DNA from 2 places in the Bradyrhizobium sp. USDA 3240 genome. Region 2 is predicted to be linked to the other one. Evidence: riboswitches for the same ligand, from Rfam matches in the RefSeq annotation. Region 2 holds a riboswitch; the other holds the start of a gene.

Region 1 (15,642 bases), 170 kb from region 2:
TGCGGCGCCTGGGCGATCTCGCTGGCGGCAAGGTCACCACCGGCGGTGAGCGGATCGGCGAGCCGCACCTCCGCCGTCTCCCTGACATGGGCGGCGAGCGCCGGCATCCGCTCGATCAGGGCATGGAAGTCCTGCGCATCGAGCAGCAGCAGCTTGGTCTTCCGCATCGTCACTGTGCCGGAACGGTTGGTCCGCCGGAGCAGCGCGATCTCGCCGAAGAACGCGCCGTCGGCAAGCCGCACCCGCTGGCTCGGCAGGTCGATCTCGACCTCGCCGGCGGTGATGAAATACATCGACGACGCCGCATCGCCGCGCCGCACCAGCACCTCGCCTGCCTCGATGGTCTGTGACCGCAACAGCCGCATGATGTCGGCGATGTCGGCGGCGTTGAGGTGCGAGAACAGCGGCACCCGCGCCAGCATGCCCCAGGTCACGACGAAGTCGCGGCGCCGCACCTCGTCGGCGAACGCAGTCGAGACGATCGCGACGGGCAGCGCGATCATCGCAAAGCCGACCACGATCGCAACCACCGTGACGATGCGGCCGAGCGGCGTCACCGGCACGACGTCGCCGTAACCGACGGTGCCGAGCGTCACGATCGCCCACCACATCGCCTGCGGCATGGTGCCGAACTTGTCCGGCTGCACCTTGTGCTCGATGGCATAGAGCAGCGCGGCGAACAGCAGCACCGCACCGGTCAGGATCACGACGCAGCCGAACAGCGTGCGCCGCTCGGCATGCAGCGCCGCCAGCAGCGAGCGCATCGCGGTCGAATACCGCACCAGCTTCAGGAATGGCAGCATGCCGAACAGCACCAGCGCGGTCTTGTCACCGATCGCAAGCGCGATGGCCGACGGCAGGAAGGCGAGCAGGTCGATGACGCCGAGCGCCGAGAAGGCGTATTCCAGCCGTGCCTGCAACGGCGTCATGTCGCGCAGCGAGCGGCCGACCACACTCCAGAGCCGCGCGGCATATTCCAGCGCGAAGGCGATAACGGCGGCGATCTCGATCGCTGTGAACAGCCACCCGAACTGCGCATCGATCTCCGGCACCGACGCCAGGATCGCGGCCAGCACATCGACGGTGATGATCGCGACGACGAGCCGGACGAAGCGCGAGCCGACCGAATATGGCAGGTGGTCCTGCTCGAGCAGCTCGTAGAGACGCTCGCGCAGCCCGGGATCGCTGATCGTGGGCTTGAGCGGAGCCGTCGCCACGATCAGCCTCTCCGTCAGGCGCCGGCCATCGCTTGTTCAATTGCCGACAGCGCGGCGTCCGCCTTGGCGCCGTCGGGGCCGCCGGCCTGCGCCATGTCGGGCCGGCCGCCGCCGCCCTTGCCGCCGAGCACCTCGGAGCCCTTGCGCACCAACTCGACCGCGTTGAAGCGCGAGGTCAGGTCGGCGGTTACGCCGACCACGATGCCGGCCTTGCCGTCCTCGGTGACGCCGACGATCGCGACCACGCCGGAGCCGATCTGCTTCTTGCCGTCGTCGACGAGGCTCTTCAGGTCCTTGGTCTCGACGCCCTCGACCGCGCGTGCGAGCAGCTTGACGTTGCCGACCTCGCGAACGCCGGAGGCGGCACCGTTCGACGACGAACCGCCGCCCATCGCGAGCTTCTTGCGGGCATCCGACAGGTCGCGCTCGAGCTTCTTGCGCTCCTCCATCAGGGCTGCAATGCGCGCCGGCACGTCCTCGATCGAGGTCCGCAGCTCGGCCGCCGCGGCCTTCGCCAGCGTCATGGTATCATTGGCGTGCTTGCGCGCATGATGCCCGGTCAGCGCCTCGATGCGGCGGACGCCGGAGGCGACTGCGCTCTCGCCGGTCACCGAAATCAGGCCGATATCGCCGGTGCGGCGGACATGGGTGCCGCCGCAGAGCTCGACCGACCAGCCAAGCGCGTTCTGGCCGTGCTCGCGGGCGCTCTTGCCCATCGAGACGACCCGAACCTCGTCACCGTATTTCTCGCCGAACAGCGCGCGCGCACCGGCCTCGCGGGCATCGTCGACACCCATGATGCGGGTCGTGACCTCGTCATTCTCGAGCACGACGTCGTTGGCGATGTCCTCGACCCGGGCGAGCTCTTCCGGCGTGATCGGCTTCGGATGCACGAAATCGAAGCGCAGGCGATCGGGCGCGACCAGGGAACCGCGCTGCGCGATGTGATCGCCGAGCACCTGGCGCAGCGCCTCGTGCAGCAGATGCGTCGCCGAGTGGTTGGCGCGGATCGACGAACGCCTCGTGTGGTCGACCTCGAGCTGCAAGGCCGTGCCGACGTTCAGCGTGCCCTGCTCCACCGTGCCGACATGCACGAACAGGTCGCCGGCCTTCTTCTGCATGTCGGTGACGCGGAACTTGACGCCCTCGCCCGTGAGAATGCCGACGTCGCCGACCTGACCACCGGACTCCGCATAGAATGGCGTCTGGTTCAGCACGATCGCGCCGCTCTCGCCGGCCTTGAGGCCGTCAACCTCGGCGCCGTCCTTGACCAGCGCCGTCACGACGCCTTCCGCGCTCTCGGTCTCGTAGCCGAGGAATTCGGTTGCGCCGAGCTTCTCGCGCAGCGGGAACCAGATCGTCTCGGTCGCCGCCTCACCAGAGCCGGCCCAGGAGGCGCGCGCCTTCTCGCGCTGGCGGTTCATCGCGTCGGTGAACGAGGCCTGGTCGACGCTGATGCCGCGCGACTTCAGCGCATCCTGTGTCAGGTCCAGCGGGAAACCGTAGGTGTCGTACAGCGTGAACGCGGTGTCGCCGTCGAACATGTCGCCCTTCTTGAGGCCGGCGCTCTTCTCGTCGAGGATCGATAGTCCCCGCACCAGCGTCTTGCGGAAGCGGGTCTCTTCCAGCTGCAGCGTCTCCTCGATCAGCTTCTCCGCGCGCACCAGGTCCGGATAGGCCTGGCCCATCTCGCGGACCAGCGCCCAGACCAGACGATGCATCAGCGGCTCGCTTGCGCCGAGCAACTGCGCGTGGCGCATCGCGCGGCGCATGATCCGGCGCAGCACGTAGCCGCGGCCTTCGTTCGACGGCAGCACGCCGTCCGCGATCAGGAACGCCGAGGAGCGCAGATGGTCGGCCATCACCCGGTACGACGCCACGTTCTGCGCGTTCGGCCCATGGCCGAGGGCCGAAGCGGCCGCATCGATCAGATGGCGGAACAGATCGGTCTCGAACACGCTCTCGACGCCCTGCAGGATGCAGGCCATGCGCTCCAGCCCCATGCCGGTGTCGATCGAGGGACGCGGCAGCGCCACGCGCTCCTCCTTCGTCACCTGCTCGTACTGCATGAACACCAGATTCCAGAATTCGAGGAAGCGATCGCCATCCTCCTCCGGGCTGCCCGGAGGTCCGCCCCAGATATGCTCGCCGCGATCGATGAAGATCTCCGAGCACGGACCGCACGGGCCGGTATCACCCATCGCCCAGAAATTGTCCGAGGTCGGGATGCGGATGATGCGGTCATCCGAGACCCCCGCGATCTTCTTCCAGTAACCGGCCGCCTCGTCGTCGGTGTGGTAGACGGTGACGAGCAGCTTGTCCTTCTTCAGCCCGAAATCCTTGGTGATCAGATTCCAGGCGAGCTCGATCGCGCGCTCCTTGAAGTAGTCGCCGAACGAGAAGTTGCCGAGCATCTCGAAGAAGGTGAGATGGCGCGCGGTGTAGCCGACATTGTCGAGGTCGTTATGCTTGCCGCCGGCGCGGACGCACTTCTGCGACGTCGTGGCGCGCTGATAGCCGCGCTTCTCGACGCCGGTGAAGACGTTCTTGAACTGCACCATGCCGGCATTGGTGAACATCAGGGTCGGGTCGTTGCGCGGAACCAGCGGCGACGACGCCACGATCTCGTGGCCGTTCTCCTTGAAGAAGTTCAGAAATGTCGACCTGATGTCGTTGACGCTGCTCATGTTCATCCAATCGGAAAAAGGGGCCGGCCAGCCGCAAAAAGGCGTCATTTTCCGGCCGAACGCTTTTAGACATTGCCAGCTGCGGTGTCCAGAAACTGTGCAGGCAGATCATGGGCTTGCCGCGGCAGCACAAAGCCCATTGGATAGTTGTTGCAGCTGCGTTGACAGTCTTGGTGGCGCCGTGTTTTCTACCTACCTGTTACCCCGTCACGTCGGGAGAGACCGGCCTTACCGCCGGCGCCGAAGGAGCAACCGCCCCGGAAACTCTCAGGCAAAAGGACCGCGTGACGTCTGACATCTGGAAAGAGGCGCTGGGGTTCTCCCCGACGCGCCCGCCGACGGGATAATACTCTCAGGCACAGCGACAGATGGGGCTTTCTGCAGGTTTCTCAAGGGGAAATAGGTCCCCGGCGGGAACCGCGAGGGCCCTGTGATGCTTGCGCGCGAAACCTCTCCGCTGAAACAGACCCCGCTGCACGCGCTGCATCTGGCGCGCGGCGCCAAGATGGTGCCCTTCGCCGGCTACGACATGCCGGTGCAATACACGGCCGGCGTGATGAAGGAGCACCTGCACACCCGCAAGGACGCAGGCCTGTTCGACGTGTCCCACATGGGACAGCTCGTGCTGAAGGCCAAATCCGGTAAGGTCGGTGACGCGGCACTCGCGCTGGAAAAACTGGTGCCGCAGGACATCGTCGGCATCGCGCCGGGACGGCAGCGCTACGCGCAATTCACCAACGACGACGGCGGCCTGCTCGACGATCTGATGGTGGCGAATTTCGGCGATCACCTGTTTCTGGTGGTCAACGCCGCCTGCAAGGCCGAGGACGAGGCGCATCTGCGCGCGCATCTCTCCGAAGCTTGCGAGATCGTGTCGCTGGCCGACCGCGCGCTGATCGCGCTGCAGGGGCCGAAAGCCGAGTCGGCGCTGGCGAAACTTTGCCCAGATGTCAGTTCGATGAAATTCATGGACGCCGGACCGCGCCGCGTCGCCGACATCGACTGCTTCGTCTCGCGCTCCGGCTATACCGGCGAGGACGGCTTTGAGATTTCCGTGCCCGCCGACAAGGCGGAAGCCCTGGTCACCGCGCTGCTGGACAATCCCGACGTGCTGCCGATCGGGCTCGGCGCGCGCGACAGCCTGCGGCTCGAAGCCGGGCTTTGCCTCTATGGCCACGATATCGACACCACGACGACGCCGGTCGAAGGCGCGCTGGAATGGTCGGTGCAGAAGGTCCGCCGCAGTGGCGGCGCCCGCGCCGGCGGCTTCCCCGGCGCCGACAAGATTCTCACCCAGTTCGCACAAGGCGCTTCCCGCCGCCGCGTCGGGTTGAAGCCCGACGGCCGCGCGCCGGTGCGCGAAGGTGCCATGCTGTTTGCCGATCCGACCTCGACCGAGCAGATCGGCAAGGTGACCTCGGGCGGCTTCGGCCCGAGCCTCAACGCACCGGTTGCGATGGGCTATCTGCCGACATCGCTTTCCGCGCTCGACACGACCGTTTTTGCCGAAGTGCGCGGCCAGCGGCTACCGCTGAAGGTCGCCGCCACGCCCTTCGTTCCCAATACCTACAAACGCTAAACGCCAAAGGATCGATCCCCATGACGACGCTGTACACGTCCGACCACGAATGGCTCCGCATCGAGGGCGACGTCGCCACGATCGGGATCACCGATTACGCGCAATCGCAGCTTGGCGACGTCGTGTTTGTCGAACTGCCCAAGGTCGGCCGCAGCCTGAAGAAGGCCGAGGCCGCCGCCGTCGTCGAATCCGTCAAGGCCGCCTCCGACGTCTACGCGCCGATCACCGGCGACGTGGTCGAGGTCAACGAGGCGCTCGCGGCCGAGCCCGCGCTGGTCAATTCGGATGCCGGCGGCAAGGCCTGGTTCTTCAAGCTGAAGATTGCCGACAAGAGCGAGCTCGGCGGCCTGATGGACGAGGCCGCCTACGCCGCGCACACCGCCTGAGGATCAAGCCGAGGACCACGTCATGAACGCGCCCTTCAAGCCGATCAACGAAGCTGCCACCGATTTCGCCCGCCGCCACATCGGACCGTCACCGCGCGACGTCAACGCGATGCTGGAAACGGTCGGCGCCGCGAGCCTGCAGGCGCTGATGAATGAGACCCTGCCGGCGTCGATCCTTCAGAAGGCGCCGCTCGATCTCGGCCGGGCACTGAGCGAGACCGAAGCGCTCGCGCATATGAGCGAGCTCGCCACGCAGAACCAGGTGTTCACCTCGCTGATCGGCCAGGGCTATTCCGGCACCATCCTGCCCGCGGTGATCCAGCGCAACATCCTGGAGAACCCGGCCTGGTACACCGCCTATACGCCGTATCAGCCGGAGATCAGCCAGGGCCGGCTCGAAGCCCTGTTCAACTTCCAGACCATGATCTGCGATCTCACCGGCCTCGACGTCGCCAACGCCTCGCTGCTCGACGAGGCGACCGCGGCCGCCGAAGCGATGGCGCTCGCCGAGCGCCACTCGCAGGTGAAAGCGAAGGTGTTCTTCGTCGACAAGGAAGTTCATCCGCAGACGCTGGCGGTGATGCGCACGCGCGCCGCGCCGCTGGGCTGGGCGCTGGTGGTCGGCGATCCCCTGACCGAGCTCGACAAGGCCGACGTGCTCGGTGCCCTCTTGCAATATCCGGGCACGACGGGCGCGGTGCGCGACCTCCGGCCGGCGATCGCATCGCTGCGCGCCAAGGGCGCGCTTGCGATCGTCGCGGCGGATCTGTTGTCGCTGGCCCTGCTGACCTCACCCGGTGAGCTCGGCGCCGACATCGCAATCGGCTCGGCGCAGCGGTTCGGCGTGCCGATGGGGTATGGCGGACCGCACGCCGCCTACATGGCGGTGCGCGACACGCTGAAGCGCTCGTTGCCCGGCCGCATCGTCGGGCTTTCGGTGGATTCGCGCGGTGCACCGGCCTACCGACTGGCGCTGCAGACCCGCGAGCAGCATATCCGCCGCGAGAAGGCGACCTCCAACATCTGCACCGCGCAGGTGCTGCTCGCCGTGATCGCCTCGATGTATGCGGTCTATCACGGTCCCGAAGGCCTGACCCACATCGCACGCGGCGTGCATCGCCGCGCCACCGTGCTCGCCGCCGGCCTGCGCAAGCTCGGCTTTGCGCCGACCAGCGACGCCTTCTTCGATACGGTGACCGTCGAGGTCGGCGCGAAGCAGATCGAGATCGTCTCCCGCGCGCAGGCGGAGCGGATCAATCTGCGCATCGGCGCAACCACGCTCGGCATCGCGCTCGACGAGACCACGACGCCGGAGACGGTCGAGGCGGTATGGCGCGTGTTCGGCGGCAAGCTCAGCTTTGCCGAGATCGAGGCGGCCGCGCGCGAGGCGCTGCCGAAGGAGCTGCGGCGCACCAGCGCCTTCCTCACCCACCCGGTGTTCAACACCCACCGTTCGGAGACCGAGTTGCTGCGCTACATGCGCAAGCTCAGTGATCGCGACCTCGCGCTCGACCGCGCGATGATCCCGCTCGGCTCCTGCACGATGAAGCTCAACGCCACCACCGAGATGATCCCGCTGACCTGGCCGGCGTTCGGCAATCTGCATCCGTTCGCCCCCTCAGATCAGGCCAAGGGCTATCACGCGCTGTTCAAGCGGCTGGAGCAGTGGCTGTGCGACATCACCGGCTATGACGCGATCTCGCTGCAGCCGAACTCCGGCGCGCAGGGCGAATATGCCGGGCTGCTGGCGATCCGTGGCTATCACCTCGCGCGCGGCGAGCCGCACCGCAAGGTGTGCCTGATCCCCTCCTCCGCGCACGGCACCAATCCGGCCTCGGCCGCGATGGTCGGCATGGATGTCGTGGTGGTGGCGTGCGATGCGCGCGGCGACGTCGATGTCAGCGATCTCCGTGCCAAGGCGGAGAAGCATTCGGCCAATCTCGCCGCCGTGATGATCACCTATCCGTCGACCCACGGCGTGTTCGAGGAGCATATCAGCGAGATCTGCGACATCGTGCATGCGCATGGCGGACAGGTCTATCTCGACGGCGCCAACATGAACGCGCAGGTCGGGCTGTCGCGGCCCGGCGACTACGGCGCCGACGTCAGCCATCTCAACCTGCACAAGACCTTCTGCATCCCGCATGGCGGCGGTGGCCCCGGCATGGGCCCGATCGGCGTGAAGGCGCATCTTGCGCCTTATCTGCCGGGTCATCCCGCAACTGACGGCGCGACAGCACACGCCATCGGCCCGGTGTCGGCCGCGCCGTTCGGCTCGGCGTCGATCCTGACCATCTCCTACATCTACATCCTGATGATGGGTGGTGAAGGCCTCACGCGCGCCACGGAGATCGCGATCCTGAATGCCAATTACATCGCCGCGCGGCTGCAGCCGCACTTCCCGGTGCTGTACCGCAATGCCCGGGATCGCGTCGCGCATGAATGCATCATCGACCCGCGCGCCCTGAAGACAACCAGCGGCGTCACCGTCGACGACATCGCCAAGCGGCTGATCGACTACGGCTTCCACGCGCCCACCATGAGCTTCCCGGTGGCGGGTACGCTGATGATCGAGCCGACGGAATCGGAATCGAAGTTCGAGATCGACCGCTTCTGCGATGCCATGATCGCGATCCGGGGCGAGATCGCGGAGATCGAGAAGGGCCGCTGGAAGGTCGAGGCCTCGCCGCTGCGCCACGCGCCGCACACCGTCCACGACATCGCCGACGACGCCTGGAGCCGGGCCTACACCCGCGCCGAGGGCTGCTTCCCGGCCGGCGTATCACGGTCCGACAAATACTGGAGCCCGGTCGGCCGCGTCGACAATGTCTACGGCGATCGCAATCTGGTGTGCTCGTGCCCGCCGATCGAGGATTACGCGCAGGCGGCGGAGTAGTCGGGCGACGTGTCTCGGGAGGCGCGCGCGTCGCCCGGATATCAAAGCGCAGGTTGAGCCCTCCGGCTCAACCTGGCATCTACAACGATAAGAATTCGGCGTTTCGCTCGTCCTCGACCTGCACCGGTCGAAGCGGACGCGAGACCAACGATAGCAAGGGCCGCCCGCGGCAGGAGGAAACATGCGCGAGGAATTCTGGTTTCATTTCCCGTTTCGCGTCCGCTACTCCGAAGTCGACGCCCAAGCCGTGGTGTTCAACGCCCACTACCTGACCTATTTCGACACCGCGATAACGGAATATTTCCGTGCACTCGGCTACGACTATCTTGGCGAGGTGGCGCGGACCGGCATCGACTTTCACACCGTGAAATCAGTCGTCGAGTACAAGGCGCCGATCCGGTTCGACGAAGACATCGAGGTTTGCGTGCGCGTGGCACGGATCGGCCGTTCCTCGATCGTGCTTACCCTCGCGATCTTCGCCAAGAGCTCCGAGGATTTGCGCGCGACCGGCGAAATCATCTGGGTCGCGACCGACCAGAAGACCCATCAATCGGTCGCGGTGACGGAGGATCTCCGCGCGCTGATCGCGAGCCGGGAAAAGGCGCTGGCCCGCGGATAAGCGCCAGATATTGGTTCCGACGCTGCACAAAACCAAACAGGCGCCGAAGACGTCGGCAACTCAACGTCCTCAGCGCCCGCTTGCAGCGAAATGATTTGATCGTTTGAGCATGATCCTCTCGGAAAACCGCTTCGCACTTTTCCGGATCATGCTTGCGGCTTACTCCTCGGCGGGCTCTTCGCCTTCGGCATCGCGCTCGGGCGTACCGGCAAGGATCTGCTCGGCGATCAGGCCGGAGTTCTGGCGGATCGCAGTTTCGATCTTGGCGGTGATGTCGGGATTCGCCTTCAGGAACGCCTTGGAGTTCTCGCGTCCCTGGCCGAGCCGCTGGCTGTCATAGGAGAACCAGGCGCCCGACTTCTCGACGATGCCGGCCTTGACGCCGAGATCGAGGATTTCGCCCATCTTGGAGACGCCCTCACCGTACATGATGTCGAATTCGACCTGCTTGAAGGGCGGCGCCAGCTTGTTCTTCACCACCTTGACGCGGGTGGTGTTGCCGACCACCTCGTCGCGCTCCTTGATCGCGCCGATGCGGCGGATGTCGAGACGGACCGAGGCATAGAACTTCAGCGCGTTGCCGCCGGTGGTGGTCTCCGGCGAGCCGTACATCACGCCGATCTTCATGCGGATCTGGTTGATGAAGATCACCATGGTGTGGGACTTGTTGATCGAGGCGGTGAGCTTGCGCAGCGCCTGGCTCATCAGGCGCGCCTGCAGGCCCGGCAGCGCATCGCCCATCTCGCCCTCGAGCTCGGCCTTCGGCACCAGCGCCGCAACCGAATCGATCACCAGCACGTCGACCGCACCAGAGCGCACCAGCGTGTCGCAAATCTCCAGCGCCTGCTCGCCGGTGTCCGGCTGCGAAATCAGGAGCTCGTCGATGTTGACGCCGAGCTTGCGCGCATAGACCGGATCGAGCGCGTGTTCGGCGTCGATGAAGGCGCAGATGCCGCCCTTTTTCTGGCCTTCCGCCACGGTGTGCAGCGCCAGCGTGGTCTTGCCCGACGATTCCGGCCCGTAGATCTCGACGACACGTCCCTTCGGCAGGCCGCCGACGCCGAGCGCAATGTCGAGCCCCAGCGATCCCGAGGACACCGTCTCGACATCCATCGAACGGTCGTTCTTGCCGAGCTTCATCACCGAGCCCTTGCCGAACTGACGCTCGATCTGGGAGAGCGCGGCTGAGAGGGCCTTGGACTTGTCCATGGAGGATCCTTCGACGATACGCAGTGCAGTAGCGGACATTTGGGATGTGCTCCTTATGGCGGGGATTCGCTAGCGGGAAAAACGGGCGATGAGATCGGGCGGAACGCGTTTGTTGATAGGAATCTCGTACCACGTTTGTTCTGTGTTCGCAATATGTTCTTTCCGACGTGTCGGTGCTGTCCGTATTTAAGCCCCGGAGTTCTGGTTTGATTTCGGATTCATAGTTGCGCGGATTAAACGAACAGAAACCATGACTTAGCTGATGTTCTCAGTAGGACTACCGAGACGGCATAGTAAATGTTCTAGCCCCATCATTTTCCATGGGACGCTATCTGTTCTTCCAGGCTTTACAGCCGGAACAACTTCCACCCGCCTTAAATCGCCATTCGTTCCACGCGTTGCGACAAAAGGCCTGAAACAGATAGCTCGCTATTCCTTCCAGACAGGTACACAGTAAGTCCATCACCGCCCGCCCGTGGCTGTCATCGGTGATGAGATCGCCCGGTAGCGCTCCCGCCTTCCTCCAACGGAACGGAGCGCGCCATGGTCATGAAGCGACCGCGTCTCACGCACACAGAATCACTTGAAGAGCGTCTCAACATCGAGGCACAGCGGCTCCGGAAGGAGGCGTGGGGCACTCCCCCGGGCGTCGAGCGCTCCCGCCTTATCCGCAAGGCGCGTCTTGCCGAAACCGCCTCACAGTTGAGCGACTGGCTGCGGTCGCCGGGTTTGCGAGCGCCGATATGAGGGGCCGATACCGTTCGAGAGTAGGCTCCGCAGGTAAAGAGGCCATCGCACTCTAAACGTGGAATATCCGGGATTTTGTTCGTACCCTCTCGGGCTGGAAGGCCTATGCCGCCTGTAAGATTTTCAAACGGGCGGCATGGCTTTGTTTAGGCGGTCTCAACTGGCTGCCGAGGCGCCTCAATCGGCGGTCTTTGTTCAAGTTATCCGGCGCGCCTTTGCGTGACGTCTGCGCCAACGGCAACGCGGTGAAGCGCCGAGGCAGCGCGGTCCGGATTGATCGCCGTGATAGCCAATTTGGGACATGTCCTGTGGCACAAATTGTATAGGCTTCCAGCTATCAGGATTTTGCACACCTTCCTGGGGCTAGGGCCAGCGCCGTCCGCAAGCATTTCAAGCGGGCGGCGTTGTGCTGTCAGGCATAGGCCTGAATGAAACCGGGGCGGATCCAAGCGCGCTGACGGAGCCATTATCGAAGCGTCTGGGCCGTGGCGCGGCGCGATCCGTAGTTCTCCGGGGCAGAACAAAGTTCCGCGAGCAGGCGGCACTGCCCTCGTCCCAACTGCATCACATTATCAACGAGTTACCGAAGGATTTGGCGCGGCCGGATCACGATTGGCACAATCTGCATACTACCTTGGTACCCCTCCTGACGCGCCCAAAAACTACGTAGCCTTCACGGGAAGACTCGGGTTCCGCCAGTGTTCGTAACATTGGCTAGTCCGGCCCAGCGCACCGATAGCGTGTCGCGAGGCAAGGCGGCGCCGCCGCCGAACGGATCCCCTTCGGGATCCATAACGACGTCCGAACGGGCGCGACGGTTCACTTCATCCTTGGACGGGTGTTAATCATTGCTACAACCTTTGATTTAAATATCGACGACCGCCATCCATTCGCGGAACCGTTCCAGATGATCCACAAGGGCGTCGAATTCAGCGTCACGCAGCTCATGCCCGGCGTCTGGAAATGGCGTTTCCAGATCGGCGATCGGGTCTTTATGGGCAAGACCGAAGCAAAACTCGACCTGTTGGCGATCCGCCGCGTGCAGCTACGGATCGACCGCGAGCTGAACAACCTCGGGCTCGGACGGAGCCGCGGGCACCGCGATCAGGACTGAGGCGCAGTCCGTCCGGCAGGCTTCAGTCCGCGCTTGCCAGCCGCCGCATCGTGAACTCGATGTCGCCGCCGGGCAGCTCGCGCCAGCTTTCGACGGCGCTCATATAGGCGGCCTTCGGGTAGCGTTTGAGAAAGTCGCGCGCCCGCAGGCGGGCTTGATCGCGCGGCAGGCTGAAGGTCTCGCGCAGATAGCCGTCATCCGGCTTGCGCCGTGCGGCCATCCGGCTGGCGAGATCGCGCGGACGCAACACCATTGCCGCAACTCCGGAATAGAGCCCCGTTCCGATTGAATCGGAACCGGGCTCTAGATTCTAGTTTTGACGCGTTTTCTTCACGCGAACCGGTATCCACTTCGCTCGAAAACGCTCCAACTGACGACGCCCCCAATATAGGGGCGGCGTCACAAGAATCCGAGTCTGCGGGAAGCCGGCGAGGCCGGCAGGAACGGGGCTTACTGGCTGCGCTGCGCGGAGCTTCCGGGCTGCGCCGAGCTTCCCGTCTTGGTCTTCGGCTTGGCGGGAGGATGGGCTGCCGCCTTCGGCGGCGCATCGCTGCGCACCGCGCCCCAGGGATCGGAGGATCCCTTGGCGTCCGGAATCTTGCTCAGCGAGTCCTTGTAGGCCCGGTCGTTGACCGCGTCCCGATCCTTCTCGTCCTGGGTCTTGGTCTTGACCTCAGGCATCAGATTGACGTTCGGCATTTGCGCATAGGCCGGCGCCGACAACAGCACCGCAACCGCAACTGCGCTCAAAACTCTCATAAGAACGCTCCTTGCATTTTCGTCAGCGGTATATCACCGCAAGAAAGCCGCCGCCAAGCGCCCGTCCCTGCCCTAGAGGTGGTCTGACTTGCAGGATTTCGGCGACTGCATCCAGTCGTCCCAGATCGGACCGCATCGCGTGCAGCTACCGAGCGCAAGCCCGATCGCGATCGCGCCGCCCAGCAATACCAACCTGCGGAACATGGACGCCCCCACCACTGACGAGGGGCAATTGGGCGCCAAAACTGGGGCATTTTCAAGCCGGGCACGGCGCTTGCAACGCAGCGCAAGCGCGTCGGACAGCAGCGCGGGCCGCGTCGGAGCGCAGCGGTCGCGCGATGGGTTTGACCGGGCAGCCCCCCAAACTACACTGCGCAACAAAGCAGAAAAGGAATCGAAATGACTTTGGCGATGAGCTGGGACGAATGGACGCGTCATGACGGGACGGCGCTCGCCGAGCGGGTCCGGAATGGCGAGCTGACGCCGCGGGAGCTCGCGGCACAGGCTGCCGCCGCCACAGCCAAGGTCGATCCCGCGCTCTCCGGCATGGTCGAGCTGTTCGACGACGTGATCGCCGATCCCGCGCGCGACGGCGCCGATCTCAACGGCCCGTTCGCCGGCCTGCCCTTCCTGATGAAGGATCTCGGCCCCACGCTGAAGGGCCGACTGCAGGAGATGGGCTCGCTGATGATGCGCGGCAACCGCGCCGCAGCCGACACCTTCCTGACCACGAAGCTGCGCAAGGCCGGCCTCAACCTGATCGGCCGCACCACCACGCCGGAGTTCGGGGTCTGCAGCTCGGCCGAGAACCCCGCAGTCTATGTCACGCGCAATCCCTGGAACACCGACTACACCACCTGCGGCTCGTCGGCCGGCAGCGCGGCGATGGTTGCCGCGGGCGCCGTTCCGATCGCGCATGCGACCGACGGCGGCGGCTCGATCCGGATCCCCGCCGGCGTCAACGGCAATATCGGGCTGAAAGTGTCGCGCGGCGTGTTCTCGCTCGCGCCGCATCTGTCCGATCTCACCGGCCTCGTCTCGATCCAGGGCTGCCAGTCGCGCTCGGTGCGCGACACCGCAGCCTTCGTCGATGCCTGCCGTGGCCCGGCGCCTGGCGAGTTCATGCCGTTCTGGACACCGCCGGAGCCTTATACCGCGATGATCGCGCGCGACCCCGGCCGGCTCAGAATCGCGCTGTCGCACACCTGGGGCGACTATCGCGCGACACCGCACATCGCAGCCGAGCTCGAGCGGGTCGGCCGCTTCCTCGAGGGCCTCGGCCATCAGGTCGACTACGCCCTGCCGTCGATCGACTACGCGGAAGCCTTCGCGGCGCAGACCACCTGCTACATCAGCAATTTCGCCGTCGTGATCGGCAATATGCTCGCGGCACGCGGACTGACGCGGCCGCCGGCGGACCTGATCGAGCCGATCAATATCCGCATCTGGGAGCACGGCCGCGACTTTAGCTTCGCCGACCGCGCCCGCATGCAGGCCGTGTTCAACACCACGGCGCGCGGCTTCGGCGCCTTCTTCGCGGATTGGGACATCATCCTGACGCCGATCACCGCGCTACCGACGCCGAAGATCGGCACCACGGAATATCTCACCATCAGCGACAACCCGTCGGTGCTGGACTGGTTCGGCAATCTCTGGCGCAACTTCGCCTTCACGCCGCTCGCCAATCTCTGCGGCATCCCGGCGATCTCGCTGCCGCTCGCGACCAACGAGCGCGGCCTGCCGCTCGGCATCCAGGCGATCGGCAAGCAGGCCGATGACGGCCTGCTGCTGCAGCTCGCCGCCCAGATCGAACGGGCGATCGACGGCAAATGGAATGACGGCAAGACGCCGCGCGTGCATGTCACGAGCAACTAGGGCGCGTATGCGGATTCGTAGGCTCTGCTTCGCTCTCTTGAGGCGATCTTGGGCTAGGAGCGAGATGCGCGGGTCTGGCACCATTGCATCAGCAAGCATGTTTGGTCGCTAGACCGGGAATATGTCCTGTGATTGGTCTCTTTTGTTTTCCCGACTCTCTGGGTTGGTTTCGCGCCAAACGATGTGACGCTCCTCAACGGGGGCCGTCATGATACGAATGTTGCATTTGCCGGGCATCTGGTTAGCGGCGCTTGTCTCGGCATCGTCAATTGCTTTTGTCGGGGTGGCCGCCGCTGGATCGAAAGGCGAAGTGCAGCAATCGGGCCAGACGTTTCGCGACTGCTCTGACTGCCCCGAGATGATCGTGATCCCCGCGGGAAGCCTCCTTATGGGATCGTCCGACGAGGAAACGGCGCGCGACTCTGAGGCCGTTGCGCCAAGCAATGAACGCAAATTTGCACAGAGAGACATGGCGTACGAACATCCCCAGCATTCGGTCAGCATCAGCCGCCCGTTCGCGCTGGGGAAGTACCGCGTCACGCGAGGCGAGTTCG
Region 2 (15,642 bases):
CTTGATCGACGACAGGAAGCCGAACAACGCGAGCAGCGCGCCGAACAGCCACATGGTGAGATTGAATGTGCCGGCCACGAGCAGCAGGGCGCCGCGGCCGAGCAGCTTGATGATCGCGCGGGTCTGGCCGCCCTTCGTCTCCGCGATGCGGGCCGCGCGCGCGATCTCCTGCGGGTTCTCCGCGACCTTCAGCGTGTCGCGCGCGGCACGAACCCCGGCCGCCTCGCCGATACGCCCGACGTCCTTGGCGACGCGCACCAGTGCGCCGGCCTTCTCGGCGCGAAATGCCGCGCGGATCGCGGTTGCAGTTTCCGCCGGCCGCAGCACCGAGCCGGAGGCGACCGCCTCACGGAGCGCCGGCTGATCGACCACCTCGCGCGTCGAGCGCCCGGCCCATTCGATCATCCCCTCGCTCAGCCGTCCGGCCTTGCGCGTATCCTTGACCAGCGTCAGTCCGGCGCGCAGCGGCGCGGCGCCGCCGATCGACACATAGGTGGCCGCGGTCACGGCGAGCCCGGCGGCCGCAAGGCCGAGCACCAGTTGGTCGGTATCCTCGCCCATCACGAGATGCTTGCCCTCGCGCACGACGTCCCTGACGTCACCGAACACGAACAGGTCGCCTGCGACCGTGCCGGACAGGCTTGCGACATCGTCGGCATTGCCGGTCACGAGGCCGGTGGCAAATCCCTTGGCGAAATGCGTGGTGGACGACTGCTCGGCCCGCGCGTCGTCGACGCGTTTTGCGAGTTCATCACTGAGTGCGATGTTCTGCTCGCTTGCGAGCGCGACGAAGCTGGTCGCAAGATCGGCATCTCCCGAAGCGAGTGCCGCCTCGATATTGTCCGATATCAACGCCGGGTTGTTGCGCAGGACGGAATTGAGCCTGAGGTCGGCGAGCGCAGCCGGATCGTTCCGCGCTGACAGCACCATGCCGGCGTCCCGGGCGTGCGGCCAAATGGCCGCGCCCACGGCAGCGCTTGCTGCCAGGCCGGCCACCGCAAGACTGAGGCGCACGCCGTTCATTCCGCTGAAAACCTCAAGTTTAATTCGTCTTGTTCAGTTGGCCTTGGAAATAGTGTGCCGTTTTTGCGACACAACGGCTCCGACCAAAGAAGGGCTTCTCTGGGACGACAAGATTGTGTCGAATTTGCATGAGCAAATGAGCCATCGGGGCTCTAGGAATCAACTGTTCCCGCCAGTATGGTGCGCGGCATTTCGCGATGCCGCATGCAGTTGATTGCGTCTGCCCATCGTTGCTACCAAGGTGAGAATATGTCCGACCACGTCGTCCCGCACTTCCATAACGATGCCGGTGTCTCGGTGATCGAGATCGGGTCGCAGGAGTTCATGTGCGTGGGCGCCAACCCTCCGTTCGACCATCCGCACGTGTTCCTCGACCTCGGCAACGACAGCGAGATCATCTGCCCGTACTGCTCGACGCTCTATCGCTTCGCATCCGACCTCGCTGCCGGCGAAGCCCGGCCGCCGGAATGCGTGCTGAAAGACAAGGTCGCCTGACCGCCCCGTGGCGCTGACGCGAACCGTCATCGTTGCCGGCGCCGGGATCGGAGGACTGACGGCGTCGCTGACCTTGACGGCACAAGGCTTTCGTGTCGTCGTGCTGGAAAAGGCCGAGCGGCTCGAGGAAGCCGGCGCCGGAATCCAGCTCTCTCCCAATGCCAGCCGCATCCTGGTCGAGCTCGGGCTCAAGGAACCGCTTGCGCGCCGCGCGGTCACGCCGGAATCCGTCAACATCCTGAGCGCGCGGGCCGGTGGCGAGATCGCACGGATGCCGCTCGGCCAGGCCGCCGAGTTCCGCGCCGGCGCCCCCTATTGGGTGATCCACCGCGCCGATCTGCAGGCCGCGTTGCAGGCCGCCGTCAATGAGCATCCCGATATCGACCTGCGGCTCGGCTGCCAGTTCGAGGACGTGACCAAGCATGCCAAGGGCCTGACGGTGGTGCAGCGCCGCGGCAACGCACGGCAGGAGGAATTGGCGGTTGCGCTGATCGGCGCCGACGGCATCTGGTCGTCGGTCCGCGGACATTTGTTTCCGGATGTACAACCGAAATTCTCCGGCCTGATCGCCTGGCGCGGCACGCTGGACGCGACCGCCCTGCCGCGCGAATACACCGCGCCGCGCGTGCAGCTGTGGATGGGACCGGACGCGCATCTCGTGGCCTATCCGATCTCGGCCGGGCGCCAGGTCAACGTGGTCGCGATCATGTCGGGTACCTGGAACCGGCCGGGCTGGAGCGCGCCCGGCGACATCAACGAGATCAAGGGCGCGTTCGCCACCGCGCGCTGGCCCGCCACGGCGCGGATGCTGATCGGCGCGGTCGACGGCTGGCGCAAATGGGCGCTGTTCACCCTGCCCGACATCGGCCGCTGGAGCGAAGGCGCGGTGACGCTGCTCGGCGACGCCGCGCATGCGATGCTGCCGTTTGCCGCGCAAGGCGCCGGCATGGCGATCGAGGATGCGGCCGTGCTCGCCAAGGCCCTGGCCGACTGCACCGGCGAAAACACCGCAGGGATTCCCGCCGCGTTGAAGCGCTACGCCGAGATGCGGCGCGGCCGCGTGCTGAAGGTGCAGCGCATGGCGCGGCAGCAGGGCCGCATCTATCATTTGAACGGCCCCCTGGCGATCGCGCGCGATCTCGCGATCCGCGCCATCGGTCCGCAGCGCATGCTGGCGCGGCAGGACTGGATCTACGACTGGCGCGCCTAGCCACGCGCGCTTGCACGCACACAGCACCGGGTCGTATGGAAACGTTGACTTAGTGAACGAGGCCTCGCGGCGCGCGCGGGCCCTTCGCCCCCGGCGCAGGCGCCGCGGGTGCGGCCGCCGCAGGCGCATCCGGCGGGCTCCCATGGCACTTGTTGGCGCGCCAGGCCTGATCCACCAGCCTTTGCTGGGCGTGGATCGAAATCAGCTCGTTGCGATAGACCATCTCGGAGACCACGGTACCGCCGACGCCGGTCTCCGCCTTGGCCATCAACTTTTCCTGATCCGTCGCGCGAGACGCGAGATTCTTGCGCTCGGTCTCGAGCTGCTTGCAATCATACAAATCGTATTTGGCGGGATCGGCGAATGCACCCGGCACGCTGTCGCCGATCTGCGCGCAGCCGGAAACGCCCGCAGCCGAGGCGAGCAGCGCAACGATGGCTGCCGCGCGCGACAGATTTGGGCGGCGGGGAAGACGAACAGACATTCAGCTTTCTTAATCCGACAGTGTTGAGATTGCCTAAAGCAGCCGCCGGTGTCCGGATTGAGGCTCAATCGCGGCGGCGCGCTGCTTATCCCAATGCTCGGCCGCCGAAGCAAATGGAATTGCAGGCCACGCCTTAAGCCTTTGAATGCGCACCTGTTAGCAGCGGATAATGGCAATTCCACTCCGCCGGCAAACGCGCTAGTAATCGGCGCGCCTGGCGCAATGCGGACGTGGCGGAATTGGTAGACGCAAGGGACTTAAAATCCCTCGACGGCAACGTCATGTGGGTTCGAGTCCCACCGCCCGCACCAGCCCGTTGCGCACCGCTCTTACTTCTTGGCCTTCGCCTTCTTTGCCTTGGCCTTCTTCGTCGTTCGGGCCTTGGCTTTCTTTGCCTTCGCGGCCTTTGCCGGCTTGCCGGCCTTCGCCTTCTTCGCCGATTTCTTGGCTGACTTCTTGGCAGCTTTCTTGGCCGATTTCTTCGGGGCTTTCCTGGCAGCTGTCTTCGTCGAAGCCCTAGCAGCCACTGCGGGCCGTTGCGCCGCGCCGACGCTGCCCGCGCCACGCGTCGGGCGCGGCGGCACCGGCTCCTCCATCCAGAAATCCAGCTCCTGCTCCTTGCCGCCGCCCGGCTTCCAGCCGTCGAGCGAATAGATCTGATCCGGATTGCCGCCGCTGCCGAGATAGCCGCGCCAGGAATAGTGGTCGTAAACGCCGTTGATGTGCAGCGCATAGGCCTGGGCAAGCTGCTTGTTGCCGCGGATGATCACCAGATTCTCGTCATTCTTCTCGGAGGCCGCGACCGAGAAATTGTGCGACCCGGTGATGACGGCGCAATTGTCCGAGAACGGATCGATCACGATGGTCTTGGAGTGAACGATCGCGATCATCCCCGCGTTGCGGATCTGCTGGACGCTGAATTCGACGTCTGCCCATGAAGGTTCGTTGGTGGCGCTCACGCCATGCGGCAGCTGGACGTCGTCATGAAAGGATTGCTGCGGCGCGCCCGATTTGACGACTTCTCCGCCGACCGAAACGATGTCGCCGTTCTTGCTGGGCATCATGGTCGACACCACGCCACGAACATAGACGTCGTTTTGCTGTGCGCGGTCCAGCAGGGCATCCAGCAGCGGCGATTGCCCCGGCATGAACATCAGGAAGAGCGCGCCGTCCTTGGCGTTCTTGATCAGGTCCAGCACCGGCTTGAATTCCGCCTCGCCGTTGGTCGCGGCGAAATAGACCGAAATGTTGCTGTCGCTGGTCGGAGTGGAATTCGACGTCTTCAGCGCGGGCGGCATGGCGTTGCCGGCAGCGACCAGCTTGCCCCACTGATCGAGATAGCGCTTGGCGATTACCGCATTCTCGATGATCAGCACGTTGTTGAGCTGCGTGCACAGCCCGGTGGTGGTCCAGTTGGTGCTGCCGGTCAGCACGCGGATCGCGTTGCCGTGCGCGTCGCTCTCGACCACGAACTTGTTGTGGACGCTGGGCGACGACCTGCCCGCATTCGACAGATCGCGATGCTTGACCGTCAGGCCGGCGCCGCTGAGCTCGCCCGCGATGTTCGGCTTGGTCGCGCTGCCGTTGCCGAGCAGGACGTTGCCGCGGCTGCCGAACGGCTTCAGCGCGCCGACCAGCTCCTCGTCATTCATCTCGTAGATCGCTGCATGGATCTGGCTGCCGCGGAGATCGGCATCGTGCAGGAAGGCCAGGATCTCGTGCAGGGCATCGCCCGAAAGGTAGCGCCGCGCCTGGTTGGCCGGGTCGGACAGGCCCTTGACGAAATTGCGCAGCGAGTCGTCGGACGCATCACCCTTCACGAAGCGGCTGACGATCTGGGACATCAGGGTGCCGCGGTTGAAATAGGCCGACAAGCCGCCGCCCGCATCGCCGGAAGCGACCGCCGGCGTCGTCCAGGCGGACACCGAGGCGGCATCGGGCGTGAACGTCCCGTTCGCGGCGCTCTTCATCGCTGTCACGCGATACGAGACATTGTCGGTGTCGACGACGCTGTGATCGGTCCAGATGCAGCGCCGGAACGGCGATTGCGTCGAGGAGATGCCGGCGTCCGCCACCGGCTTCTCGCCGGGCTTCGGCGGAATGCGGTTCGACAGCACGGTCGTCTGTTGCGTGATATTGTTGCGCCGCTCGAGCTGGAAACCGACCCAGTCGTTGGACCAGGTGTCCGGCTGCCAGGCGATCAGGATATCATCGGCGTTCGCGTAAGCCTTGACATTGATTGTCATCGCAATTTCCCCGAGGCTGGGTATCGGCCCGGCGGACAATACTCCGCTAACCTTGGGTAGTTTGTGAAATAGACGACAACTTTTCGTGCAAATCGGCGCGGAGCGGACGCCGGGCATCGAGCCCTACTCGAACGCCAGTCCCAGCCGCTTCTGCTTCTTCCATACGATGCGGCATGGCCACCGCTGGCCGTCGACGGCGAGAGTGAAGCGGTCGGGAAACCACAGCGGCGAGTTCACTTCGATGCAGGCGCCCTGAGGCGAGAGATTCCGGACCGTGCAGGCGATCACTTCATTGCCGAACTCGATCGCTCCCGACTTGAGGACGCGGCGGTGTGCGCCGGCACGGCGCTGCTCGGTCGGCATTGGCTGTTGCGCGCTGGCCGGTGCGGGCCTGCTATCGTCGTCGGCCATGGGCCCGTCGCGGTAGGTACACAGACTGGCGGTCAGGTTACGATCCAATACTGACAGGAACCTTAAGCCGCCGCCAACCGAATTGGTATGCCAGGACGTGCCAGCGGGCTGGGCAGATGCGCACGGCATCGTGGTCTCGCATCACCTCATCGTGTCTTTCTACTGTGGCGCGCTTCACATGCCGCGATCGCTGACTGTGGTAGTGTCGGCCCGTTGGAAAATTCTGGCCGCACATTTCGCGGCCGTCACATTTCGAAATCAATGAGTTGGAGATAGGCGATGACGATTGCGGATCGCAATCGGATTGCCAGTCGCAATCAGATTGTCGGCAATACCGCGCCCGATCACGGTGCTTCCATCCTCGAGCACAGCGACGACGCGGCTCACTGCAGCAACGGGCTCAACGCACAGAGATTCCTCGATGCGACGCCCAACGATCGTGCGATCTACCGGCGATGGATTCGCAGCGCGGTCGTGGCGTGCGGATTGTTGGCGTTCGCCGCGGGCGCAATGGTCTGGATGAACGGCGCCAGCGTCGGACAGACCCAGCTCTCGAGCCTGTCGAGCACGAGCAACGCGAAATCGGGCCACGGCAATTAAGGAACGCCGTCGCGCAGACGGCGCGAAACGAAAAATGGCCGGGACAAGTCCCGGCCACTCGTATTGCGTCAAGCTGCAAGCTTACTCGGACTTGTCGACATTCCAGAAGATCGGCGTCGCCGGACCATCGAGCACACCGGACAGCGACTTCCGCCAGGCGCTCGGACCCTGATACTGACCGAGCGGAATGTAGATGACCTGCTCGTAGGCTTCCTTCTGGATATCGGCCGCGATCTTCTTCTGCTCGTCGAGCGACGGCGCGCGAACGAAGGCGTCCTTCAGCTGTTCGATCTTCGGATCGTCGGCCCAGCCGAACCATCCGCCATTCTTGCCCTGGCCGCCAATCGAGAGGTTGGAGATCGGGTTGGAGACGTCGGCACTGACCCAGTTGGTGAAGAACATGTTCCAGCCGCCATCCTTCGGCGCCTTCTGGCTGGCGCGGCGGGTCACCACGGTCTGCCAGTCGGTGGCCTGCAGGTCGACCTTGAAGCCGGCGTCGCGCAGTTGCTGGGCCACAACAACCGGCTGCGCCTTGAGCGTGGTGACATCGCCAGGCGCCATGATGACGACGGGCGTGCCATCATAGCCCGACTCGGCAAGCGCCTTCTTGGCCGCCGCCATGTCGCCGCCCTTCAACAACGTCTCACCGCCGACCTCGGACGCGAACGGCGTATCGCAGATGAAGAAGGAGACGCAGGTCTTGTAATACTTGGGATTGCCGACCAGCGCGTCGAGCACCTGCTTCTGGTTGATCGCCATCAGCGCCGCCTGGCGAACCTTGATGTTGTCGAACGGCGGATAGAGGAAGTTCATGCGGCCCAGCGTCTGGAAGCCGAACTTGTTCAGCGTCTCGACCTTCAGGTCCTTGTCGCCTTCCAGGATCGACAACGTGTCGAACGACGGGTTCTCCAGGAAATCGATGTCGCCGGATTGCAGCGCATTCATCGCCGTCTGCGCGTCGGCCATCGTGACCCACTCGACGCGGTCAACCTTCACGACCTTGCCGCCCGCGGTCCAGCTCGCCGGCTCCTTGCGCGGCACGTAGTCCGTGTTCTTGACATAGACCGCCTTCACGCCCGGCTGGAATTCAGCCTGAACGAATTTGAACGGGCCCGAGCCGATCTGCTCCGGGATCGGCTTGTCCGGCGGGGTTTCGGCCAGCCGCTTCGGCATCATGAAGGCAACGCGCGACGACGGCTTGCCGATCGAATCCAGCACCAGGCCGTAGGGCTCCTTCAGCTTCAGCGTGATCGTCTTCGCGTCGGTGGCCTCCAGGCTCGCCGTGAAGTCCATCAGCTTCTGGCCCATGCCGTCGACCTTGGCCCAGCGCTTCAGCGAGGCGACGCAGTCTTCGGCAGTCACCGGCGTTCCATCGTGCCACTTCAGGCCGTCGCGCAAAGTGAACGTGTAAGTGAGCTTGTCGTCGGATACCTTCCAGTCGGCCATCTGCGGCTGGATCTTGAAGTTGGAGTCGGTCGCCACCAGCGTGTCGAAAACCATGTAGCCATGGTCTCGCGTGATGTACGCCGTGGTCAGGATCGGATCGATGACGCGCAGATCCGAATGCATCACCGCGGTGATGGTCTTGCCCGCGGCCATGGCCTGCGGTGCAAGCGACAATTCCTGCGGCGCGAACGACAACGCTAGCGCCGTCAACGCAGCCGCTAGCGTGCGGTGCTTCCAACGCGAGATAGGCAACATGCAATTTCTCCTGACGTGTAACTGGTCAAAGCCGGCTTATTCGTTATGCATGCGGTTCGTTATTTAGGCGAACTAACATGCTGTATGGCTTGTGAAATCGAGACTTGCATCAAGCGCAATGCGCGTCAATCGGTTTTGGGCAGGATCAAACGTATACGAACGAATGAGCGGCGGGTGCAGCGCATTTGACTTTACAAACGCGTCTTCCGAGCTTTTCGTACGGCACGCGAACCCGTATCGGCGCGAACAAACAACAAGAGAGAAAAGACATGAACCCCGCCAATCTTCCTTTTGATTCCGAAGCGATGCTGCAGGGGCTGCGCAACTGGGTGGAATGCGAGAGCCCGACATGGGACGCGGCCGCGGTCGAGCGCATGCTCGACCTCGCCGCGCGCGAAATGGCGGTGATGGATGCGACGATCGAACGCATCGCGGGACGCCAGGGCTTTGCCGGCTGCGTCCGCGCCCGCTTTCCCCATCCGAAACAAGGTCAGCCCGGCATCCTGATCGCCGGCCATCTGGACACCGTGCATCCGGTCGGCACCATCGAGAAGCTGGCGTGGCGGCGCGAAGGCAACAAGTGCTTCGGGCCCGGCATCTTCGACATGAAGGGCGGTAACTATCTGTCGATCGAGGCGATCCGGCAATTGGCGCGCGCGTCCTTTACGACGCCGCTGCCAATCACGGTGCTGTTCACGCCCGACGAGGAGGTCGGCACGCCGTCGACGCGCGACATCATCGAGGCGGAAGCCGCACGCAACAAATACGTGCTGGTCCCGGAGCCCGGCCGGCCGAACAACGGCGTCGTCACCGGCCGCTACGCCATCGCACGCTTCAATCTGGAAGCTGTCGGCAAGCCGAGCCATGCCGGCGCGACGTTGTCCTCCGGCCGCTCCGCGATCCGTGAAATGGCCCGGCAAATCATAGCCATCGACGGCATGACCACCGAGGACTGCACCTTCTCGGTCGGCATCGTGCATGGCGGGCAATGGGTCAATTGCGTCGCAACGACCTGCACCGGCGAAGCGCTCAGCATGGCCAAGCGCCAGGCCGATCTCGACCGCGGCGTCGAGCGCATGCTGGCGCTGTCGGGTACGGCAAATGACGTGACATTCAAGGTGACGCGCGGCGTCACGCGCCCGGTGTGGGAGCCGGATGCCGGCACCATGGCGCTCTATGAAAAGGCAAAGCGTCTCGCCGCCGATATGGGTCTTGATTTGCCGCACGGCAGCGCCGGCGGCGGTTCTGATGGCAACTTCACCGGCGCGATGGGTATCCCCACCCTCGATGGCCTCGGCGTTCGCGGCGCTGACGCCCACACTTTGAACGAACATATCGAAGTCGAGAGCCTCGCCGAGCGCGGCCGCCTGCTGGCGGCACTGCTGGCGACGCTCGATTAACTCGATTTGCACTGCACAACACGTTGGCACTGCCGGACCGAAATTTAGCCTTGTCCAATTTTTTGGCTTCGCCTACGGTCCGGCCGTCCAACACGACGATGCGGGAGAGATCGAAGCGACAACATTCGTGTTGTGCTTCGGCGCCGACGGAGCAACCGCCCCGGAAACTCTCAGGCAAAAGGACTGTATCGTCAGGACGATCTGGAGAGAGACGGCATGGCCAAATGGAAACGGCCATGACGTCCACCGAAGGGGATAGTCTGCTATTGGGCCGAGGCCCAATGCGGATCAAGCTCTCAGGTACCGTGACAGATGGGGCGTCGAAACAGCCGGTTTCACCGGTGGTTCGGCGACTCTAACCCACGGGAGCCTGAAGACCACCATGCCTCACATCGCAATCATTGGCGCCGGCATCACCGGCGTGACGACGGCCTATGCCCTGCTCGAACGCGGCTACCGGGTGACTGTCCTCGACAGGCATCGCTACGCTGCGATGGAAACCTCATTCGCCAACGGCGGACAGCTTTCCGCCAGCAATGCGGAAGTGTGGAACAGCGCCGCGACCATCCTCAAGGGGTTGCGCTGGATGCTTCGAAGCGACGCGCCGCTCTTGATGAATCCGAAGCCGAGCTGGCACAAATATTCCTGGATCGGCGAGTTCGTCGGCCACATCGGCCGCTATCGCACCAACACCATCGAGACCACGCGGCTCGCAATCGAAGCGCGCAAGCATCTGTTCTCGATCGCCCAGCGCGAGAACATCGCTTTCGATCTCGAACGCCGCGGCATCCTGCACGTCTATCACGACAAGGCCGGCTTCGAGGCGGGCCTGCGCGTTAACACGCTGCTGCAGCAAGGCGGGCTCGACCGCCGGCCGGTGACGGCGGACGAAATCCGCAGCATCGAACCCGCGCTGCAGACCACCTGCTATGGCGGCTTCTTCACGCCGTCGGACGCCACCGGCGATATCCACAAGTTCACGCGCGGCCTCGCCGACGCCTGCATCCGCCGCGGCGCGAGCTTCGTCCATGAAGCCGACGTCGACGCGATCGCGCGCGGCGATGACGGTTTCCGCATCGGCTGGAACGATACCGCCTCGCACGATGCTGAGGTCGCTACGCGACACGAGTTGCAGGCGGACGGCATCGTGATTTGCGCCGGTGTCGCGAGCCGCCACTTCGCCGGCCTGCTCAACGACCGCGTCAACGTCTATCCGGTGAAGGGCTATTCGATCACCGTGCAGCTCGATGCGCCGCAAAGCCGGGACGCCGCGCCTACCGTCAGCCTGCTCGATGAAGCCGCGAAGATCGTCACCAGCCGGCTCGGCGCCGACCGCTTCCGCGTCGCCGGCACGGCCGAATTCAACGGCTTCAACCTCGACATTCGCGCCGACCGCATCCAGCCGCTGGTGGATTGGGTGCGGCAGCATTTCCCCGGTGTCGACACGTCGAAAGTCGTGCCATGGGCCGGCCTGCGCCCGATGATGCCGAACATGATGCCGGTGGTTCGCGCCGGACGGATTCCGGGCGTGTTCTACAACACCGGCCACGGTCATCTCGGCTGGACGCTGTCCGCCGCGACGGCGCAGATGGTCGCAGGGGCGATCGATGACTGGCGCGACCTCGTCACGCCCTCGATGGTGCCGTCGCCGGTCGATACGACCGAGACCACCCGCGCAGCTTTCCTCTAATTATCCGGCCGGCGAGGAAGAATATGAGCGTATTTGTGTGTAGCCAAGTCGGAATTCGCAGAGAAACACCGCATGACAACGACTAGCGTCACAATGGGGCAAAGCGCTTCAGCGCGGGAGGGGACAATGCGCATTGGGGTGGCGGACACGCGTGAGACGCTGACCAAGCCGGATCAGATTGCCGCGGAGCTGTGCGCGGCCGTCGATCGAAACTTCAACGATCAGGTCGCGTTCCTGTCGCGCATGGTGCAGTTCCGCAGCTTGCGCGGACAGGAAGCGCCGCAACAGGCTTGGCTGGCGGAGCAATTCGCAAAGCGCCGCTACGACGTCGATACGTTCAGCCTTGCCGACGTCAACCTGATGAGTCATCCGAAGGCTGCACCGATGGACGGCATCGACCTTGCCGGATCGCAGCAGGTCGTTGCGACGCTCGACAGCAAAGGCAGCGGACGCAGCCTGATCCTGCAAGGTCATATCGACGTGGTGCCGGAGGGGCCCGCCGATCTTTGGGAACAACCGCCGTTCTCGGGCGCCGTGCACGACGGCTGGATGTTCGGGCGCGGCGCGCAAGACATGAAGGCCGGTGTCTCGGCAATGATCTTCGCGCTCGATGCTATCAGAGACGCCGGCTATGCCCCGGGCGGACGCGTCCATCTGCAAACCGTGACCGAGGAAGAGAGCACCGGCAACGGCGCGCTGTCGACCTTGATGCGTGGCTATCGCGCCGACGCCTGCCTGATTCCCGAACCGACCGGACACACACTGACGCGCGCCCAGGTCGGCGCCGTCTGGTTTCGACTGCGCGTCCGCGGCACGCCGGTGCATGTCGCCTATTCCGAGGCCGGTACGAGCGCCATCCTGTCGGCGATGCACCTGGTGCGCGCATTCCAGGATTACACCAAGGCGCTCAATGCCCGGGCGCTCGACAACAGCTGGTTCCGCAGCGTCAAGAACCCGATCAAGTTCAACGTCGGGATCATTAAAGGCGGCGATTGGGCCAGTTCGACCGCGGCGTGGTGCGAGCTGGATTGCCGGCTTGGTCTCCTGCCAGGCGAGACACCGCAGCAGGCGATGCGTGGCATCGAGGAATGCCTGACCGAAGCGCACAAGGCCGACGACTTTCTGTCCGACAATCCGGCCGAGCTCGTGTGGAGCGGTTTTCAGGCAGACGCGGCGGTGTGCGAGCCTGGCAGCGAAGCGGAAGCGGCGCTGACTGCCGCGCATCACTCCGTATTCCAGGCCCCGATGCAGGAGCGCCTGTCCACCGCCGTCAACGACACCCGCTACTATTGCGTCGATTACGGCATCCCTGCCCTTTGCTACGGTCCGTACGGTATCGGCCCGCATGCGTTCAACGAACGCGTCGAGCTCGACAGCCTTCGCAAGACAACGCAGAGCATCGCACTGTTCGTCGCCAATTGGTGCGGCGTGGCGAAAGCGTGAATAGACTTCCCGTTTCAGGTCGGTGGCACATGGCGACATGTGCAATTCGAAATAGCAACTTCAGACCAAAGGAGGCTCCGACGGCCTGAACCGCGCCTTGATATGACGTCGCCATTGGCACAGTATTTGCCTGCAAATTCATCACGTTCGCGCTAGCCTTGAGACAAGACGCAGAAGCGCATGAGACACATCACGGGGACACCATGAGTATGATGCGGCCCAGCCTTCGCCTCGCACCGTCTGACGGCAGGAGATAGCAGCGATGATCGGCTATCTCCTCCGCCGAATCCTCGCCGCCATTCCCGTGATGGGCGTGGTGGCACTGTTCGTGTTTCTGTTGCTGCGGCTGACGCCGGGTGACCCGGCCGCAATTCTTGCCGGCGACAATGCGACACCGGAACAGCTCGACCGCATCCGCACCTCGCTTGGTCTCAACGAGCCGATCTACATCCAGTTTTATACCTGGGTCGCCAAGCTGCTGCACGGTGACCTCGGCGTCTCCCTGATCTCGAACAAGCCAATCCTCGAAATGATCGGTCCGCGCCTCGAGCCCTCGATCTCGGTCGCGCTCGCCACCATCGTCCTCTCGATCCTGGTGGCGGTGCCGCTCGGCGTGATCGCGGCGTGGAAACACGGCACCTGGATCGATCGCTTCGTGATGGGGCTCTCCGTGCTCGGCTTCTCGGTGCCGGTGTTCGTGATCGGCTATGTGCTGATCCAGGTGTTTGCGATCGATCTGCGCTGGGTGCCGGTGCAGGGCTTCAAGAGCATCTCGGCCGGCTTCGGTCCGTTCTTCGAACGCATCATCCTGCCAACCTGCACCCTCTCCTTCATCTATGTCGCGTTGATCGCGCGCATGACGCGGGCCTCGATGCTCGACGTGCTGGGCGAGGACTACGTGCGCACCGCGCGCGCCAAGGGCATCGGCGAGAGCGGCGTACTGATGCGCCATGCGCTGCGCAACGCCGCGGTTCCGGTCATCACCGTGATCGGCTCCGGCTTCGCGCTGCTGATCTCGGGCGTCGTCGTCACCGAGAGCGTGTTCAACCTGCCCGGCATCGGCCGCCTCACCGTCGATGCGGTGCTGGCGCGCGACTATCCGGTGATCCAGGCCATGATCCTTTTGACATCGGGTATCTATGTCGCGGTCAATCTCTTGATCGACCTCGCCTACACCCTGCTCGATCCTCGCATCCGGTACTGAGCAATGGCGATCGAAACCCTTCCCGAATCCTCTATCCCCGTCACCCGGCCGTTCCGCGTCAAGTTCGGCTTCCTGGCGTCGACGCCGATCATCGCGGTTGCGACGATCTGCCTCGTCCTGATCATCCTGATGGCGATCTTCGCGCCGCTCCTTGCGCCTCATGATCCACTCTTGCTGACGCCGTCGCAGCGGCTGAAGCCGTCGAGCGCGCAATACCTGCTCGGCACCGACGCCTACGGACGCGACCTGCTGTCGCGCGTCATCTACGGCGCACGGATCTCGCTGCTGATCGGGCTCGGCGCCGCCGTCTGCTCGATCGCCATCGGGCTCTTGATCGGCCTCGTCGCCGGCTTCTTCCGCTGGGTCGATGCGGTGATGATGCGCGTGATGGACGGCTTGATGGCGATCCCCGCGATCCTACTCGCGATCGCCGTGGTGTCGCTGTCGGGCGCCAGCATCTGGACCGTGATGATCGCGATCACCATCCCCGAGATCCCGCGCGTGGCGCGGCTGGTGCGCTCGGTGGTGCTAACCGCGCGCGAGGAGCCCTATGTCGAGGCCGCGATCTCGCTCGGCTCGAGCCTGCCGAAGATCATGTGGCGGCATTTGATGCCGAACACGATCGCGCCGCTGATCGTGCAAGGCACTTACGTCTGCGCATCCGCGATCCTGACCGAGGCGATCCTGTCGTTCCTCGGCGCCGGCATCTCGCCGGAAACGCCGACCTGGGGCAACATCATGGCCGAGGGCCGTGCCTATTTCCAGGTCAAGCCGTCGCTGATCTTCTGGCCGGGCCTGCTGCTCTCGATCGCCATTCTCAGCGTCAACCTGATCGGCGACGCCGCGCGCGACGCGCTCGATCCCCGCATGAAACAGCGTGAGGGCAAATGATGGCTTCGATGCCAATTGAAGCCGTCATCCCGGGGCGGTGCGAAGCACCGAACCCGGGATCTCGAGATTCCGGGTCTGGTGCTTGCGCACCGTCCCGGAACGACGGTGACGGACCCATCGTGCCTCCTCGCAACACGAGACCCTGACATGACCAACGTCGTCCTCGACATCAACAACCTCGTCGTCGGTCTCGGCCGCAAGACGGACGCGCACCGCATCATCGACGACCTCTCGTTGCAGGTGAGCGAAGGCGAGACGCTTTGCCTTGTCGGCGAAAGCGGCTCGGGCAAGTCGGTGACCTCTTTGACCACGATGGGCCTGCTGCAGAAGGGCACACTGGTGCCGTCGGGCGGCAGCGTCAAACTGGTCGGCGAGGAACTGCTCACCGCGAGCGATCGCCGCCTAAGGCAATTGCGCGCGACGCGGATGGCGATGATCTTCCAGGAGCCGATGACCGCGCTCAATCCGGTGGTGCCGGTCGGCCGCCAGATCGACGAGGTGCTGCGCGCCCATACCGATCTCGACTCCCGCGCGCGACGTCAGAAGATCCTGGCGATGATGGAGCATGTGCGGCTGCCCGATGTCGAGCGCATCTTCTCCTCCTATCCGCACCGCCTCTCCGGTGGACAGCGCCAGCGCATCATGATCGCGATGGCGCTGGTGCTGGAGCCGAAGCTTTTGATCGCGGACGAGCCGACCACCGCGCTCGACGTCACCACCCAGAAGCAGATCCTCACCTTGATCCGCGACCTGCAACGCGACCACGGCACCGCTGTCCTGTTCATCACCCACGACATGGGCGTGGTGGCCGAGATCGCCGACCGCGTCGCGGTGATGCGCCATG

Evidence for each region. A riboswitch is a leader RNA that binds a small molecule or an ion and turns the genes downstream of it on or off. The one in region 2 is predicted to bind glycine.
Region 1: another riboswitch for glycine. It lies ahead of gcvT (glycine cleavage system aminomethyltransferase GcvT); the one in region 2 lies ahead of ACVIGA_RS05125 (D-amino acid dehydrogenase).

Annotation. Positions count from the first base shown of each region.
Region 1 covers NZ_JBSSGD010000002.1:1,101,933-1,117,574, forward strand. The annotation lists gene ACVIGA_RS05925 (cyclic nucleotide-gated ion channel) at 1-1,220, opposite strand, end outside; gene alaS (alanine--tRNA ligase) at 1,232-3,904, opposite strand; glycine riboswitch at 4,108-4,196, shown strand; gene gcvT (glycine cleavage system aminomethyltransferase GcvT) at 4,338-5,483, shown strand; gene gcvH (glycine cleavage system protein GcvH) at 5,504-5,869, shown strand; gene gcvP (aminomethyl-transferring glycine dehydrogenase) at 5,892-8,765, shown strand; gene ACVIGA_RS05950 (acyl-CoA thioesterase) at 8,947-9,384, shown strand; gene recA (recombinase RecA) at 9,544-10,632, opposite strand; gene ACVIGA_RS05960 (hypothetical protein) at 12,248-12,454, shown strand; gene ACVIGA_RS05965 (hypothetical protein) at 12,477-12,707, opposite strand; gene ACVIGA_RS05970 (hypothetical protein) at 12,905-13,213, opposite strand; gene ACVIGA_RS05975 (hypothetical protein) at 13,302-13,616, shown strand; gene ACVIGA_RS05980 (amidase) at 13,613-15,088, shown strand; partial or broken gene ACVIGA_RS05985 (formylglycine-generating enzyme family protein) at 15,477-15,642, shown strand, end outside.
Region 2 covers NZ_JBSSGD010000002.1:930,569-946,210, forward strand. The annotation lists gene ACVIGA_RS05075 (hypothetical protein) at 1-1,023, opposite strand, end outside; gene ACVIGA_RS05080 (zinc-finger domain-containing protein) at 1,273-1,518, shown strand; gene ACVIGA_RS05085 (FAD-dependent monooxygenase) at 1,526-2,728, shown strand; gene ACVIGA_RS05090 (twin-arginine translocation pathway signal) at 2,778-3,212, opposite strand; tRNA gene ACVIGA_RS05095 (tRNA-Leu) at 3,437-3,523, shown strand; gene ACVIGA_RS05100 (phospholipase D-like domain-containing protein) at 3,542-5,458, opposite strand; gene ACVIGA_RS05105 (PilZ domain-containing protein) at 5,582-5,869, opposite strand; gene ACVIGA_RS05110 (hypothetical protein) at 6,149-6,469, shown strand; gene ACVIGA_RS05115 (ABC transporter substrate-binding protein) at 6,551-8,170, opposite strand; gene ACVIGA_RS05120 (M20/M25/M40 family metallo-hydrolase) at 8,440-9,570, shown strand; glycine riboswitch at 9,662-9,766, shown strand; glycine riboswitch at 9,770-9,884, shown strand; gene ACVIGA_RS05125 (D-amino acid dehydrogenase) at 9,953-11,260, shown strand; gene ACVIGA_RS05130 (ArgE/DapE family deacylase) at 11,387-12,703, shown strand; gene ACVIGA_RS05135 (ABC transporter permease) at 12,966-13,907, shown strand; gene ACVIGA_RS05140 (ABC transporter permease) at 13,911-14,798, shown strand; gene ACVIGA_RS05145 (ABC transporter ATP-binding protein) at 14,946-15,642, shown strand, end outside.